One region of the Pseudoalteromonas sp. PPB1 genome, then DNA from elsewhere that is predicted to be linked to it. Evidence: predicted binding sites of a transcription regulator. Region 1 holds the regulator's gene; each other region holds the start of a gene.
What was found. The regulator MetJ, encoded in region 1, represses methionine synthesis genes. The targets are predictions, from matches to a motif close to TAGACGTCTAGACGTCTA.

Region 1 (5,127 bases):
CTGAATAAGCTGACTAAGCGCCCCGACTTCTCCCGAAACCAGGGTATCAACCCGCAATAAATCCAGGTCACCAAAAGTGGTCACAAAGCGCTTTTCTTTACTGTAACCTTGCTTAACCACTTCAGTGCCCTGCACGTCTGGCTCAAAGCTGCTGCGTACCTGTAGCTTAATGGCGGTTTCTTTAAGTGGTGACAGTGTTTTTGCGTGCAATACCGGGTTGCCAAGCCGTGCCAGCAAATTAGCCTGAGCACGGCACACTTTGCTGTACTTGATTGCATTACCCACTTTGCGCGGATCGGTGCTAAAAACGCCCGGCGTGTCAGTCCAGATTGACACTGACGCGGCATCTAAATAATTGGCCAATAATGTAGCGCTATAATCACTGCCATTACGCCCTAATGTCACCGTATTCCCAGCACTATCAGCAGCAATAAACCCAGTCACCACATAAATTTTGTCCTGATCGAGTGCCTGATGACAGGCACTGCGATTTTGACTGTGCATCAGCTGTCCCTGATGCTGAGTAAACAAAGTGCGTGCATCAATATCCTGAGCGGCAATATTCAAAGTGTTCAACAAGGCAGCCAATAAACGTGCTGACCAGATCTCGCCAAACGCCAATAACGGGGCTTCAAGTAGCTGACGCGACTGCGCCTGGCGACCGATACTGCTCAACTCATCACGTAATTCAGAGACCAGCGAGGATTGCTGCGCTGCGGAAAATAGCTCATCAATCAGCTGCAACTGATGGTTTTCCACTTGCAGCAAGATATCGCTAAAGGCTCGTTCGTCCTGCTGCTGATAACTGTGCCACAAGGCAACCAAGGTATTGGTAGTTTTACCTGCTGCCGATACCACGATACAGTCACCGCTCTGGCACTGTCCAATGATGATATTGGCAACCGCCTGATAGCGAGCAGCCGAGCTTAAGCTCGACCCGCCGAATTTATGTACTGCTTTTGTCATTTCTTCTACCACAATGCCGTATGTGCTGGCGAGAGCTTAAATGCTTTCGCATTGTCACTGGAGTTGCCTTGCGCGGCCTTCACCGCGGCAAATGCCTGCTCAAAGTCTGCTAGTAAATCGTCGATTTCCTCAATCCCCACCGAAATGCGGATCAGTGTGTCACCAACACCCGCCTCAAGCCGTGCGGCCGGGTCCATACCCGCATGTGTCATAGTCGCCGGGTGACAAATCAAGCTTTCAACACCACCCAGAGATTCTGCCAGAGAGAATTGCTTCACACTGGTCAGGAATTTAGCGGCATCCGCGAGCTCCCCTTTAATATCAAAGCTCACCATGCCACCGAAGCCTTGTTGCTGCTGTTTCGCCAGTGCGTGCTGAGGATGGCTTTCCAGCCCTGGGTAATAAACCTGACTAACAAATTCTGATTGCTCAAGGTAACGTGCAATCGCCAGCGCATTTTCCTGATGCTGTTTAAGGCGAACATTGAGCGTACGTAAACCCCGTAAAGTCAGGTAACTGTCAAACGGCGCGCCCGTGATACCGATATTATTGGCCCACCAGGCCAGTTCATCACCCAGCTCCTCGGTTTTAGCGATAACAGCCCCACCCACAACATCCGAGTGGCCATTGATATACTTAGTGGTGGAATGGACCACAATGTCGACGCCAAATGCGATGGGGTTTTGCAGTGCCGGCGACAAGAAAGTATTGTCAGCAGCGACCAGCGCACCACACTGTGCCGCGACATCCACAACAGCCTGAATATCCGTCAAGCGCAAAATGGGGTTGCTCGGTGTTTCAATCCAGACCAGCTTAGGTTTAATGGCCAGAATTTCCTGCAAGCTGTCGCTGCGCGTCAGATCCAGTACTTTGACCTTCAGCAAACCGCGCTTTTCCAGAGAGGTAAACAAGCGATAGCTGCCCCCATAACAGTCGTGTGGGATCACTAAGGTATCATCAGCATTCAGTAACTGAGTCACCAGGTGAACCGCGGCCATACCCGTTGCGGTAATGATCCCCTTAGCGCCACCTTCCAGTTCCGCCAGTGTTTGCGCAAGAATATCGCGATTAGGGTTACCACTGCGACCGTAATCGTAATCACGCTTCTTATCAAAATCCGCGAAAGAATAGGTGGTCGACAGATAAAGCGGCGGCACCACCGCACCATGATGCTTATCGGCATCTATGCCTGTACGTACCGCTATGGTTGACTTGTTGCTTTGGCTCATAGGTCACCTGGATGAATTAGATGTTTAGACGTCTAAAAGGTTAGATGAACAAAAGTTAGAAGTCAAAACATTTATACCGCTAAATGGCTAAATAACTAGTATTTGACTATCTTTTTTAAACCGATAAAATTTCGCCACTCAACGCGAACTCTATGCTAATAAGACTGAGTATTTGAGCTTAAACTATGGCAAATGACGTGCAACATTGCCAACAGAGAGCCTACGTGTCACGGTTGGATCCATACACAGTACACAGTCTTATTCGCATTGCATCTACAACACTGAGGCAAGTACATCACTATGGCTAAATGGAACGGTGAATATATTCACCCTTATGCAGAACACGGTAAGAAATCAGAACAGGTAAAAAAGATTACTGTTTCTATCCCGCTCAACGTACTGAAAGTGCTAACCGATGAGCGCACCCGTCGCCAGGTCAACAACCTGCGCCACGCGACGAACAGTGAGTTACTGTGTGAGGCATTTCTGCATGCCTTTACCGGCCAGCCACTCCCTGGTGACGAAGACCTGCGCAAAGACAATCCGGAAAAAATCCCGGCGGAAGTCCGTCAGATCATGACGGAAATGGGTCTGGAGATCCCAGAGATTAATGAAGAATAATCTGTGCAGCGACAGTGAAAAACAGCAATAAAAAAAGCCTCACTTTGTGAGGCTTTTTTTTTGCTCAAACTGACTTAGGCCATGTAGTTTTCTGGCATCTCAATTTGTGCGACACCCGATTCTACCGCGGCCTCGGCAACAGCTCTGGCGATACGTGGTAGCAAGCGCGGGTCCATCGGCTTAGGAATGATGTAATGTTCACCAAACTCCAGGCTGTCCACATCCGCCGCTTTGAGTACTTCAGCAGGCACCGGCTCTTTGGCAATGCTACGAATTGCTTCAACCGCGGCTATCTTCATTTCATCATTAATGGCCGTTGCACGCACGTCCAGCGCACCTCGGAAGATAAACGGGAAACACAGTACATTGTTCACCTGATTAGGGTAATCAGAGCGACCCGTTGCCATGATCAGATCATCACGCGCGCCATGTGCCACTTCCGGGCTGATCTCAGGATCCGGGTTGGAACAGGCAAACACCACAGGCTTATCAGCCATTAATTTCAGATCTTCCGGTGACAACAGGTCCGGACCAGATACACCCACAAACACGTCTGCATCTTCGATCACGTCCTGTAACGTGCGCTTATCCGTGTTATTGGCAAACAACTTTTTGTATTCGTTGAGATCATCACGGCGAGTGTGAATAACCCCCTTACGGTCAAGCATATAAATGTGTTCACGTTGTGCACCACACTTAATCAAAAGCTCCATACACGCGATGGCAGCTGCACCAGCCCCCAAACAAACGATAATCGCGTCATGAATATTTTTGCCCTGAATCTCCAGCGCGTTCAACATACCCGCAGCGGTGACAATCGCGGTGCCATGCTGGTCATCATGGAATACCGGCACATCACATCGCTCGATCAGCGCACGCTCAATCTCAAAACACTCAGGAGCTTTGATGTCTTCCAGATTAATACCGCCAAAAGTATCGGCAATATTTGCAACTGTATTGATAAAGTCTTCAGTGGTACGGTGCTTAACTTCAATATCAATTGAATCCAGGCCAGCAAAGCGCTTAAACAGCAGAGCTTTACCTTCCATCACTGGTTTGGACGCCAGAGGACCCAGGTTACCTAGACCCAGGATAGCAGTACCATTACTGATCACAGCCACCATGTTGCCTTTACCTGTGTAACGGTAAGCGTTGCTGGGGTCGGCTGCAATTTCACGAACCGGCTCTGCAACACCCGGGCTGTATGCCAGGGCTAAGTCTTTGACGGTTTCTGCAGGCTTGGTCAACTCTACGCTGATTTTTCCTGGAACGGGGTGGGCATGATAATGTAAAGCTTGTTCACGAAAGTCTGACATGACGCGATTTTTTCCTACGAAGAAGTTGAAAGTGAGAGTGAGATAAAAATTCGCTAACTGTGTTAAACCATACCTTTTTTAAAAATTAATTCAAGCCATATCAGGTCTATCCTGTTAAAGCAAAGATAGTTGGCAGTTAGCAATATTTAGCGACTTTTTTGCTACTTTTCGGCAAACTTAACTCACAACAAATGATCCGATAAGTGTCATTTTCAGGTCAAAATAGCGTCATTTTTATGCGGAGTATAAATCAAATGAATAAAACAAGCGTAAAAAACAAGTTCCCGACATTTAGAAACATAATTAGAGAAAATACCGACTTTTAACTAATATTAAATAAAAAAATCGAGACATTGGCCGGGGTAGCTATGCAGATTAATCAGGTGAATATGATCATTCAGGGGAAATTTGCGCTGTGATATGGTTGTCACATGAGCACAACTTAACGAACGCTATAGCATGCAGGTTTGTCGGCAACAATCTCGCATTACTGGAAACTTTACTGACCGAACGGCACTGATCCGTCCACTTAGCATAGTAAAGTGCAGCATTTGGCAAAATCGCACATTACCGGGGACAGAAACGAAAAAAGCACCCGAAGGTGCTTTTTCTACAACAGAAGTAAGGCTTACTTCTTGCTGCTAAGCGCGCCAAAGCGCTTGTTGAAGCGATCAACACGACCACCTGTGTCTAGGATCTTCTGCTTACCAGTGTAGAACGGGTGACATGCAGAACATACGTCCAGGTGAATGTCTTTACACAGTGTTGAACGAGTCTCGAATTTGTTACCGCACGAACAAGTTGCTGTAATTGTTTCGTACGTAGGATGAATACCTTCTTTCATAGGACACCTCTAGTTAAGGCCGTATCGCTCTCCAAACCCGAAGTCTGGCACCATACGTAGTTATACAAAAATTGTGGACGCGTATTTTAGGGTCAATCGGGATGATCCACAAGCAATAAATGCAATTTAGCTGTTATTTTTTGCGCAATCT
Region 2 (5,127 bases), on a different contig from region 1:
CTGATTCAACCTGGTCGCACGGACGCCAGTTAACCAGGTTTGGTGTCATGCGCATGCTCGCAAGCTGCTCTACCGGCTGGTGTGTCGGACCATCTTCACCCAGACCGATTGAATCGTGGGTGTAAACGAAAATACTTGGTTGCTTCATCAATGCAGCCATACGCACTGCGTTACGCGCGTATTCCATAAACATCAGGAAGGTCGCGCCGTAAGGAATGAAACCTTTGTGCAGTGCGATACCATTCATGATGGCTGACATACCGAATTCACGTACACCATAGAAGATGTAGTTACCTGACGCATCATCAGCGGTCAGGCCTTTAGAGCCTTCCCATAACGTCAGGTTTGAACCTGCCAGGTCCGCAGAACCACCCATAAATTCAGGTAACAGTGGGCCAAACGCATTCAATGCATTTTGTGACGCTTTGCGGGTTGCCGGATTGGCTGGATTGGCCTGTAACTGTGCAATGTACTCTGCACTTTTCTGTGCCCAGTCAGCAGGTAACTCGCCTTTAGTACGACGTTCAAACTCTGCCGCCAACTCAGGGTAATGCATCTGGTACTCAGTGAATTTAACCAGCCACTCGCTCTGAATTTGCTGGCCGTGCGCCGCAGCATCCCACTTAGCATATACAGACTCAGGAATATCAAACGCTTCGTGCTCCCAGCCAAGGAATTCACGTGCCGCTTTGATCTCGTCGTCACCCAAAGGTGCACCATGACAATCGTGGCTGCCCGACTTGTTTGGTGAGCCGTAACCAATCACTGTCTTACAGCAGATTAAGGTTGGCTTATCCGACTCAGCGCGCGCCGCTTCGATGGCAGCGGTGATCGCCTCGCTGTCATGACCATCCACATCTGCAATTACGTGCCAGCCATACGCTTCAAAACGCTTAGGTGTGTCGTCGCTGAACCAGCCTTCTACTTCACCATCAATAGAAATACCGTTGTCATCCCAAAATGCGATGAGCTTGCCCAGGCCCAGAGTGCCTGCCAAAGAACATGCTTCGTGAGAAATACCTTCCATCAAACAGCCATCGCCCAGGAAAGCATAGGTGTAGTGATTCACGATGTCATATTCATCACGGTTAAACTGTGCCGCCAGAGCCTTTTCAGCAATCGCCATACCTACCGCATTGGTAATCCCCTGGCCAAGTGGTCCAGTGGTTGTTTCGATACCTGGAGCATAACCATACTCAGGGTGACCTGGTGTTTTAGAATGCATTTGGCGGAAGTTTTTTAGTTCATCAATTGACAGATCATAACCAGACAAATGCAATAGAGAATAAATGAGCATGGAGCCATGGCCATTTGATAATACAAAGCGGTCACGATCGACCCAGTCAGGGTTATTTGGGTTGTGCTTTAAATAATCGCGCCACAATACCTCTGCGATATCGGCCATACCCATTGGGGCACCCGGGTGACCGGATTTGGCCTTTTGAACTGCGTCCATGGACAGAACGCGTATGGCATTTGCAAGTTCTTTGCGAGATGGCATGAAGTCTCCTACTTTTTTTGTCATTTGAGTGGCAAATCTGTACCTAATATACCCGTGTGGCGACGTTGTCATGTTTACCTTAATGTGTGGCAATTCAATGCATGACACGCCGAAATGCAGGTAACTCGATTAGAAAATTGGTCCCCATTCTTACCTATTAGGGTAACCACTGCAATTAAAAATCAATGAATTCTTAGCGTCACCGGGGACTTTTTTACTGCGTTTTTCGCAAAGATTTAAAATTAGACGTCTAGGCGTAAAAAAGCTATGCAGCCGTGCGCGTTTTCGATAATATATCGCTCTGATTTTTTCGCGCTATTCCTGTTGTTTGTGAAGCGCAATATTTGTGAGCATAAATACAATGGCAAAACATTTATTTACTTCTGAATCTGTTTCTGAGGGTCATCCGGATAAAATCGCCGATCAGATCTCTGATGCGGTACTAGATGCTATCCTTGAGCAAGATCCAAAAGCACGTGTTGCGTGTGAAACTTACGTAAAAACCGGCATGGTGATGGTCGGTGGTGAAATCACCACTAGCGCCTGGGTTGATATTGAAGAACTAACGCGTAAAACGGTACGCGAGATTGGCTACACTCACTCAGATATGGGTTTCGACGCCGACTCGTGTGCAATTCTGAACACCATTGGTAAACAATCACCAGACATCAACCAGGGTGTTGACCGTACTCGTCCTGAAGAACAAGGCGCGGGAGACCAGGGTCTGATGTTTGGTTATGCCTGTAACGAAACCGACGTATTAATGCCGGCACCTATCACTTACTCACACCGTCTGGTTCAACGTCAGGCGCAGGTGCGTAAAGATGGCACTCTGCCTTGGTTGCGTCCTGATGCGAAGTCACAGGTAACATTTGCCTATGAAAATGGCAAAGCAGTGGGTATTGACGCGGTTGTCCTGTCAACTCAGCACTGTGATTCAGTTTCCCAGGATGACCTGGTTGAAGCAGTGATGGAAACCATCATCAAGCCAGTTCTACCAGCTGAACTTATCACTGAAGCGACCAAGTTCTTCATCAACCCGACTGGCCGTTTCGTTATCGGTGGCCCAATGGGTGACTGTGGTCTGACTGGCCGTAAAATCATCGTAGATACATACGGTGGTATGGCACGTCACGGTGGTGGTGCATTCTCAGGTAAAGATCCATCAAAAGTTGACCGTTCAGCCGCTTACGCAGCACGTTATGTTGCTAAGAACATTGTAGCAGCAGGCCTTGCGGACAAATGTGAAATCCAGGTGTCTTACGCAATTGGTGTTGCTGAGCCAACGTCTATCAGTGTTGAAACCTTCGGCACAGGTAAACTAGAAGAAGCACGCCTGATCGAATTGATCCGCGACCACTTCGACCTGCGTCCTTATGGCTTGATCACTATGCTGGACCTTGAACGTCCAATCTATCAGCCAACTGCGGCATACGGTCACTTCGGCCGTAATGAATTCCCGTGGGAAGCAACAGATAAAGCAGAAGCACTTAAAGCCGCTGCTGGTCTATAATTGTAAACTCAGATTTACAGACAAGGCGCCTTAGGGCGCCTTTTGTTTTACGGATTGAAATAATTAATTCCCAGAAATCAGAAACTCTTCAATATCTTCTTTAATATCCACATAATCATCATCGTGAATATTTAAGACAATCATTATCTTATCTTTAAATGCATGCCAGTCGGCACAATTGCGAAAGTACTTTCCTTCAAATGCGAGATTTTCTGCCAGTTTAAGAATGGCAAAGGCCTGTTGTTCGCTCTCATCATGCTCTTCTTCCAGGTACTGCGGATCATGGTGGCGTAAGATTATCTGACACATGGATTTGGGAATATTCCAGGAGCTCGCAAGATAATAACCCACCACCGCATGATTGGTCGGATACAACTCCTCCTCATAGTGCGCCAAAGTATATTCGGGTCGCTGTATCGCGCGAGTCATGACCTCTTTGTAGTTGTCATAGCGCATCGCCATAGCCGGTATACCCGCATCATGAAACAAACCCAATAACTGCAAGTTCTCAATGGGGACATTCGCGCGTACCCGCTTGCCAATTAACATCGCTATCTGAGAAATATCAATGGCATTGTCCCAGAAGCGCTCTAACGAAATACAACAAAGACTCTGGTCGAACGCTTCTTTCAATAAGTAGCCAGTAACAATCTGTGTGATGCTATTGAGCCCCAAAAACATCACCGCCTGTTTAATGTCAGACACCGTCCTGGACATCCCATAGGCCGGAGAATTAATCACTTTTAGCACCGCGGCCGATGTTGCGACATCTTGTGAAATGATGTTCGCAACACGATTGAGCTCGGGCTCTTCACTATTGAGTTCATTCTGAATGTGTTCCAGAACTTCAGGCTTTGCAGGCAGATTAAAACCGGAGCGTAACTCCGCCAGTGTTTTTTCATCAATATTGAGCATAACAACAAACAAGTCAGGCTAGTTTGATTTTAGTGTAGACGATGATCCAGTGATGATCATTCGAACGGGCAGGTATTTGCGGGCGTAATGGCCCAAGCCTTGGCATTGTGCGCCTGTGCCTGCAGTAATGCATATAGTGCGTTAAAAGAGGCGCGAGTGTTGCGCAATGCTACTTTGTCGACAAACAACTGCGGCGCATCGCCCTGAATATCTGCCGAGATCTGGTAGTTTATTTCAACGCCATCGTCTCGTTCCGTCAAAACCCATTGCACTAAGACAGGTTGAATGCGGATCATTCCCGGTTCAGACGGATACTCGGCGACTGAGCGTATCGTTAGCACATAACTGGCGGGCGACTTTTGCAATAAGCAGGCATGCGTTACCATATCCCGCTTGCGCAGTGGCCAGGGCAAATCAAAGTGGGTCAAAACCAGCGTCTGATTTGGCGCAGGACGAGACAAAATCGTGACGGCGCTGACATGCTTAACCCACTCAGAAACACGGGTGGTATCATGTAGCAGGTTAATCACCGATTTTGCACTGACGCCAGGCCATTTTCCGGTGACACGGATCCTCAAAGGATGATCAGGCGGCTTCTGATAACTGATAGAAAATAAAGAAGAGTGATACCAGGGCTGCCAGCTTGTCTGGCTCTGCACGCTGTGACCAGCAGCCGCAAAGCAGACTAGCCACAGCAGCATGCTCAGACATGCTAAACGCGGAGTATCACCAGTAAGGTTCACTGTTTAACGAAGCCTGACGACTTTGTTCCATCGCACTAACAAGGAAATCAGCCTTTTGCTGCAGCCAGACCAAGATATCCTGCAATGCCTCATTTGGCTGACCTTCACACAATTGGCGAAGATAAAACAGCGTTTCCAACTCATAAATACCATAGACAATATCAACCCAGGGCGCTCTAAACGCCTGACGGGTTTCTTTGTCGTATAACTTACCCAGACAGTGACCGCTAAGCAGCATGTTTTCCAGCGGCTGGCGGCATTCCAGGTATTCTTTCACTGTCATGGTACGATCAGCCGGATATAGCGTCGTAATCTTGTTCCAGTCGTGGTCGTAAGCACGCTTGGCCAAGGTCTCGACCGGACTTTGCGCAGCTGTTATTGCGTTTTGATCCCAGTTTTTGCGCCAGGATTTGTCCAGCAACCAGCGAGTCAGTGCCAGGATCAATCGGTTGTAT
Region 3 (5,127 bases), on a different contig from region 1:
GCAGCACATTGGTGGTTGTGACGACATGATGGCACTCGAAGCACAAGGTAAGCTGGACGCATTACTGAAGTAATTTTTGGCATCCCGGGTACGACCCGTGGTGCTGCCCCACATTAAATAAAGACGAATAATTAGGAAGAACAATGACAGAGCAAAACAACGCAGCTGCTGCAGAAGAACAACAAGGTCCACAATTTAACATTCAGCGCATCTATACCAAAGACGTGTCTTTCGAAACACCTAACTCTCCGGCTATCTTCCAGAAAGAGTGGACACCTGAGGTAAAACTGGACATGGACACGCGTTCTGCCAAGCTGGACGAAGGTGTATATGAAGTTGTTCTGGCACTGACTGTGACTGCGTCATTGGGCGAAGAAACCGCATTCCTATGTGAAATCCAGCAAGCGGGTATTTTCTCTATCGGTGAACTGGAAGAGCTACAAATGGCACACATGCTTGGCGCATTCTGCCCGAACATCCTGTTCCCATATGCACGTGAAGCGGTATCTGGCCTAGTTAACCGTGGTACTTTCCCACAATTGAACCTGGCACCAGTTAACTTTGACGCGCTATTTGCTCAGTACATGCAGCAACGTGCCGCGCAAGAGCAAGCTGCTGACGCATAAGTGATGAATACAGCACATTCAGCTGTGACCGTATTAGGGGCGGGGTCGTATGGCACCGCCCTTGCTATTTGTTTTGCCCGCAACGGTCACCAGGTTACTCTTTGGGGACGTGACAGCACTGCCATCGCGCAGTTAGCCAGCTCGCGTCAGAATGCCCGTTATCTGCCAGACATTGATTTTCCGGCTTCATTGCAGCTGGAAGCCTCACTGACTAAGGCCGTCCAGGCTAGTCAGTTGGTCCTGGTGGTGGTGCCCAGCCATGCGTTCGCGCAAACCCTGGAGGCAATTAAGCCACACTTGTTACCTGGAACCAAAGTTGCCTGGGCAACCAAAGGGCTGGAGCCAGATACTGGCCGGTTGCTGCAGGATGTAGCACTGGACGTCCTCGGTGAGCAGGTTCCGCTGGCGGTTTTGTCCGGGCCGACCTTTGCAAAAGAAATGGCCGCCGGCTTACCTACCGCAATTTCAGTGTCATCTCGTTGCGAAGCATTCAGAGGTGAACTGGCTAAGCTGCTGCATTGTGGTCGTTCGTTCCGGGTGTACAGCAATGACGACTTTATCGGTATCCAGTTAGGTGGCGCAGTGAAAAACGTCATCGCCATTGGTGCGGGTATGTCAGATGGTTTTGGCTTTGGTGCCAATGCCAGAACAGCCTTGATCACCCGTGGTCTGGCAGAGCTCTGCCGGCTAGGGTTGTCGCTGGGGGCACGTTCTGAAACCTTTATGGGGATGGCGGGACTGGGCGATTTGATCCTGACTTGTACTGACAACCAATCCCGTAACCGACGTTTTGGTCTGGCGCTGGGCCAGGGTAAAAACGTTGAAGAGGCCATGCAGAGTATTGGCCAGGTGGTTGAAGGGTATCGTAACACCAAAGAAGTGTACTTGCTGGCAAAGCGTACTGGCATTGAAATGCCTATCACGGAGCAAATCTATCAGGTGCTGTATCAACAAAAAGACGTCAAAGAAGCGGCCATGGCATTGCTTGGCAGAGAGCAAAAGTCCGAATAACCTGATGTCTGAAAATAAAAAAACCGAGCCAGTGTGCTCGGTTTTTTATTGGTTCCAAATTATACCAATTTGCTTAATTAAGTGTTCTATTTTGAGGCGAGAAAATAGGGTCGATAACTAGGCAAAAATTTCGTTGTTTAGTTGTTCTAAATGAGAAATTTTTAACGCCGTTAGCGTCTTATTTGCTCCTTCAAATAGAACAGATATTAAGTGAAATTGGTATTATTAAGCGATCTGCTTTTCCGCCAGTGTCAGCTCCATGGTGGCCTTGAGCAGACGATAGAGGTTGATAGACGCATCGATCTCTTCTTTGCGGTTAGTCAGGCTTTCTATGTTCAGTCCCAGCGGAACATCCAGATGAGCACAACTACGCAGAATTGAATCCAAATTCTCACGACAAATGCGGATCGACTCACTCAGGGTGTTGTCTGCATCCAGCATGCGCCATTTGGTTGCTTCAGGCACTGAAATGCCCAGCCATTCCATAAATTGCAAGGTTTTCTCACCGCCGCACGGGGTGAAAGTCAGGATCAGCCGCTTAGGCGCAATGCCTTGCTGTTTACAGGTGCGGGCATAGCTGGTGATCAAGTCTATGGTGGCTTGTGCATCATAGACGGCCTGAGAAATAAAGAACTCGCAGCCCTGGGTGGTTTTTTCAATCAGTCGCTCGTGCTCATTGCGTTTTGATGCATGGCGCTCCGCAATAGTTACGCCACCGAGGAAAAAGTTTTCTTCGTGCTGGGCCAGCGCCTGATACGCCTCTGGCAGTGGTAGATTGATTTTACCTTGCGAAGACGGAGAGCCAACCAGCACTAAATTATTCAGGCCAAACTCTTGTTTGGTGGTGCTGAGCCACTGGTTAAATTCAGCGCTGTCACGTTGTGCGACACTTTTATAGGTGATCACGTCCAGTTTTGACAAAGACTTGACCAGGCGGCTGTATTCACAGGGATCAACCGTTTCTTTAAACGGAAAAGGGCGGGGCACATTGGTGCGACTGCTTTCGTCCTGAATGTCGTAAATGATGACGCCGTCGTATTCAATTTCGTGCAGACGGTCGAGCAGCTTAGTGGCAATACGTTCAACTTTGTCTTGCTCCGTACCGGATTTGGGCGGAGTCGTACCAATCAAATATACCCCTTGGTTCGGGTCTAAGATTTTCTCTTGTAGTGATAACGCCATGATTTTGGCTCCGGCAAAAATTCAGTTTCTGGGATCTAATATAGCAGCCATTTAGACGTCTAGATAGATTTTTTTCTTGAAACAAATTCAATGCCCATGAATTTCTTTCATATGATTTTGCGACTTTGGAGCAAGCCATTGTTTTGCCGATAGCTTTGAATGGGCCAATGCAGTTCATATTTTTTTACATAAAATGAGCACGTAAAGATGAATTCAAACGGGATTGCGGCATAATTGGGAACGATGTGCCTCACTCGAGCGAGGCCAAAAATAATAATCACTACAGATTTAAGGGAAGCATATGAAATTTAAACTACTGGCGACCAGCCTCGCGGTGTCACTGGCACTGACCGGGTGCGTAACCTCTCAGCAATCGACTGAGCAGACGTCAGGCCAAGTTCAGGCCCAGGCAAGTAACAAGGTGTTTGCGCAGGATTATGTTCTGGAAGAGCTGGATAATGGCCTGCGCGTCATGGTGGTGAAAACTGATTATCCAGATGTTGTCTCGTTACAGATCCCGGTATCTGTTGGTTCGCGCAACGAAGTTGAACCGGGCCGTACCGGATTTGCACACTTTTTTGAGCATATGATGTTTAAGGGCTCGGAGAAGTTCCCTCAAGATGTTTACGCTGACATTCTGAAAAACTCAGGCGTAGATAACCGCGCTTACACTACCAATGATTATACTAACTACCATCTGAATTTCTCTAAAGAGCACCTGGATAAGGTTTTAGAGATTAAAGCAGATATCTTCCAGAACCTGAGCTACAGCGAGTCTCAGTTCCGCACCGAAGCCTTAACGGTAAAGGGCGAATACCTGAAGAACAACGCCAGCCCAATTCGTAAGCTGTTAAGTGCTGTGCGTAAAGAGGCCTTTGATAAGCATACCTATAAACACACCACGATGGGCTTCTTCGAAGATATTGAAGCGATGCCCGATCAAATGGCGTACGGACAAGTTTTCTTTGAGCGATTTTATAAGCCGGAATATGTCTCGATTGTGATTGTCGGCGACGTGGATCCGCAGGAAACCATGAAAATGGTTAAAAAACACTGGGGTGGCTGGCAGCGCGGTAATTACGTTGCTGATATTCCGGTTGAGCCAAAACAGCAGCAAGCCAGATACGTGCATGAGCACTATGAAGGTTTGCCGGGCCATTGGCTATTGGTCTCATACAAAGGCACAGCGTGGGAGCCTCAGAAAAAAGATCGCGCGGCACTGGATCTGATCTCGCAACTGTATTTCTCTGAAAACTCCGAGCTGTATCAAGAGCTGGTAGTCGACAAGCAAATTGCCAGTCAGATGTTTACTTACAATGCTGAGACCAAAGATCCGGGTCTGCTGCATGTCTTTGTGAAGGTAAATGAAGAAAGTGACCTGGCCGTGGTGCGTGATGCCATCAACCGTACTTATGCGACTGCTCGCACTGAGCTGGTCGACAGCGACAAACTGGCAGCACTTAAATCTAACCTTAAATACAACTTTGCGAACGGGCTGGACTCATCACAGGCGATTGCCAGTATGCTGGCCGAGTACATGCATTTTGAGCGCGATCCGGAAGTGATCAACACGCTGTATGCGACCAGTGATTCAGTGAGCGCCGAAGATATTCGCGATGTGGCCAACCGTTATTTTGTCGACAGCGGTCGTACCACAGTGACCATGTCTGATCTGACTGAAGTGACAGGATTCGATAAAGAAGTTGAGCTTGATAACCTGGTTGCCCAACTCAGCCAGCCAAAACAGCAGCACTTCTCTGTACTGGACAACACCAATGCGTCACCGCTTGTGGATGTAAACTTGTTGTTCTACACCGGTGCAGCGGCTGATCCGAAAGGGAAAAAAGGCGTCGCAGCACTGACCGCAGCCATGATTGCTAATGGCGGTTCGCAGAGCAAGTCGTATAAAGAAATTCAAAAAGCACTCTATCCGATTGCGGGAAGTTTCGACTATCAGATCGACAAAGAAATGCTTTCTTTACGTGGTCGGGTGCACAAAGACAATGCGGCACAGTGGTATGCGTTAGTCAGTGAGCAGTTACTCAATCCGGGTTTCCGTGAAGATGATTTCAAACGTCTGAAAAAAGAGATGATTGACAACATCAAGGCGGGCCTCAAGGCATCTAACGATGAAGAACTGGGCAAAGAAGTGCTTTACCACAAGCTATATCAGGGTCACCCGTATGAGAGCTACAACCTGGGCGATTTATCGGATCTGGAAGCACTGACACTGGATGATGTAAAAGCTTTCTATCGCAGCGAGTTTACACAGGCCAAACTGAATGTCGGCATCACAGGTGCGCTCGAT

Region 2: the regulator MetJ is predicted to act here: its motif matches at 1,745-1,762, upstream of metK (methionine adenosyltransferase).
Region 3: the regulator MetJ is predicted to act here: its motif matches at 2,864-2,881, upstream of IY568_RS19850 (methylenetetrahydrofolate reductase).

What each region holds. Positions count from the first base shown of each region.
Region 1 is NZ_JACEQV010000014.1:91,876-97,002, forward strand. Features, by position in the region: gene metL (bifunctional aspartate kinase/homoserine dehydrogenase II) at 1-966, opposite strand, end outside; gene metB (cystathionine gamma-synthase) at 972-2,195, opposite strand; gene metJ (met regulon transcriptional regulator MetJ) at 2,496-2,816, shown strand; gene IY568_RS15325 (malic enzyme-like NAD(P)-binding protein) at 2,891-4,132, opposite strand; gene rpmE (50S ribosomal protein L31) at 4,761-4,976, opposite strand.
Region 2 is NZ_JACEQV010000003.1:264,559-269,685, forward strand. Features, by position in the region: gene tkt (transketolase) at 1-1,501, opposite strand, end outside; gene metK (methionine adenosyltransferase) at 1,863-3,014, shown strand; gene IY568_RS04980 (HDOD domain-containing protein) at 3,078-3,929, opposite strand; gene IY568_RS04985 (START domain-containing protein) at 3,986-4,630, opposite strand; gene IY568_RS04990 (CYTH and CHAD domain-containing protein) at 4,656-5,127, opposite strand, start outside.
Region 3 is NZ_JACEQV010000025.1:22,814-27,940, reverse strand. Features, by position in the region: gene grxC (glutaredoxin 3) at 1-73, shown strand, start outside; gene secB (protein-export chaperone SecB) at 144-626, shown strand; gene gpsA (NAD(P)H-dependent glycerol-3-phosphate dehydrogenase) at 630-1,637, shown strand; gene IY568_RS19850 (methylenetetrahydrofolate reductase) at 1,863-2,819, opposite strand; gene IY568_RS19845 (M16 family metallopeptidase) at 3,121-5,127, shown strand, end outside.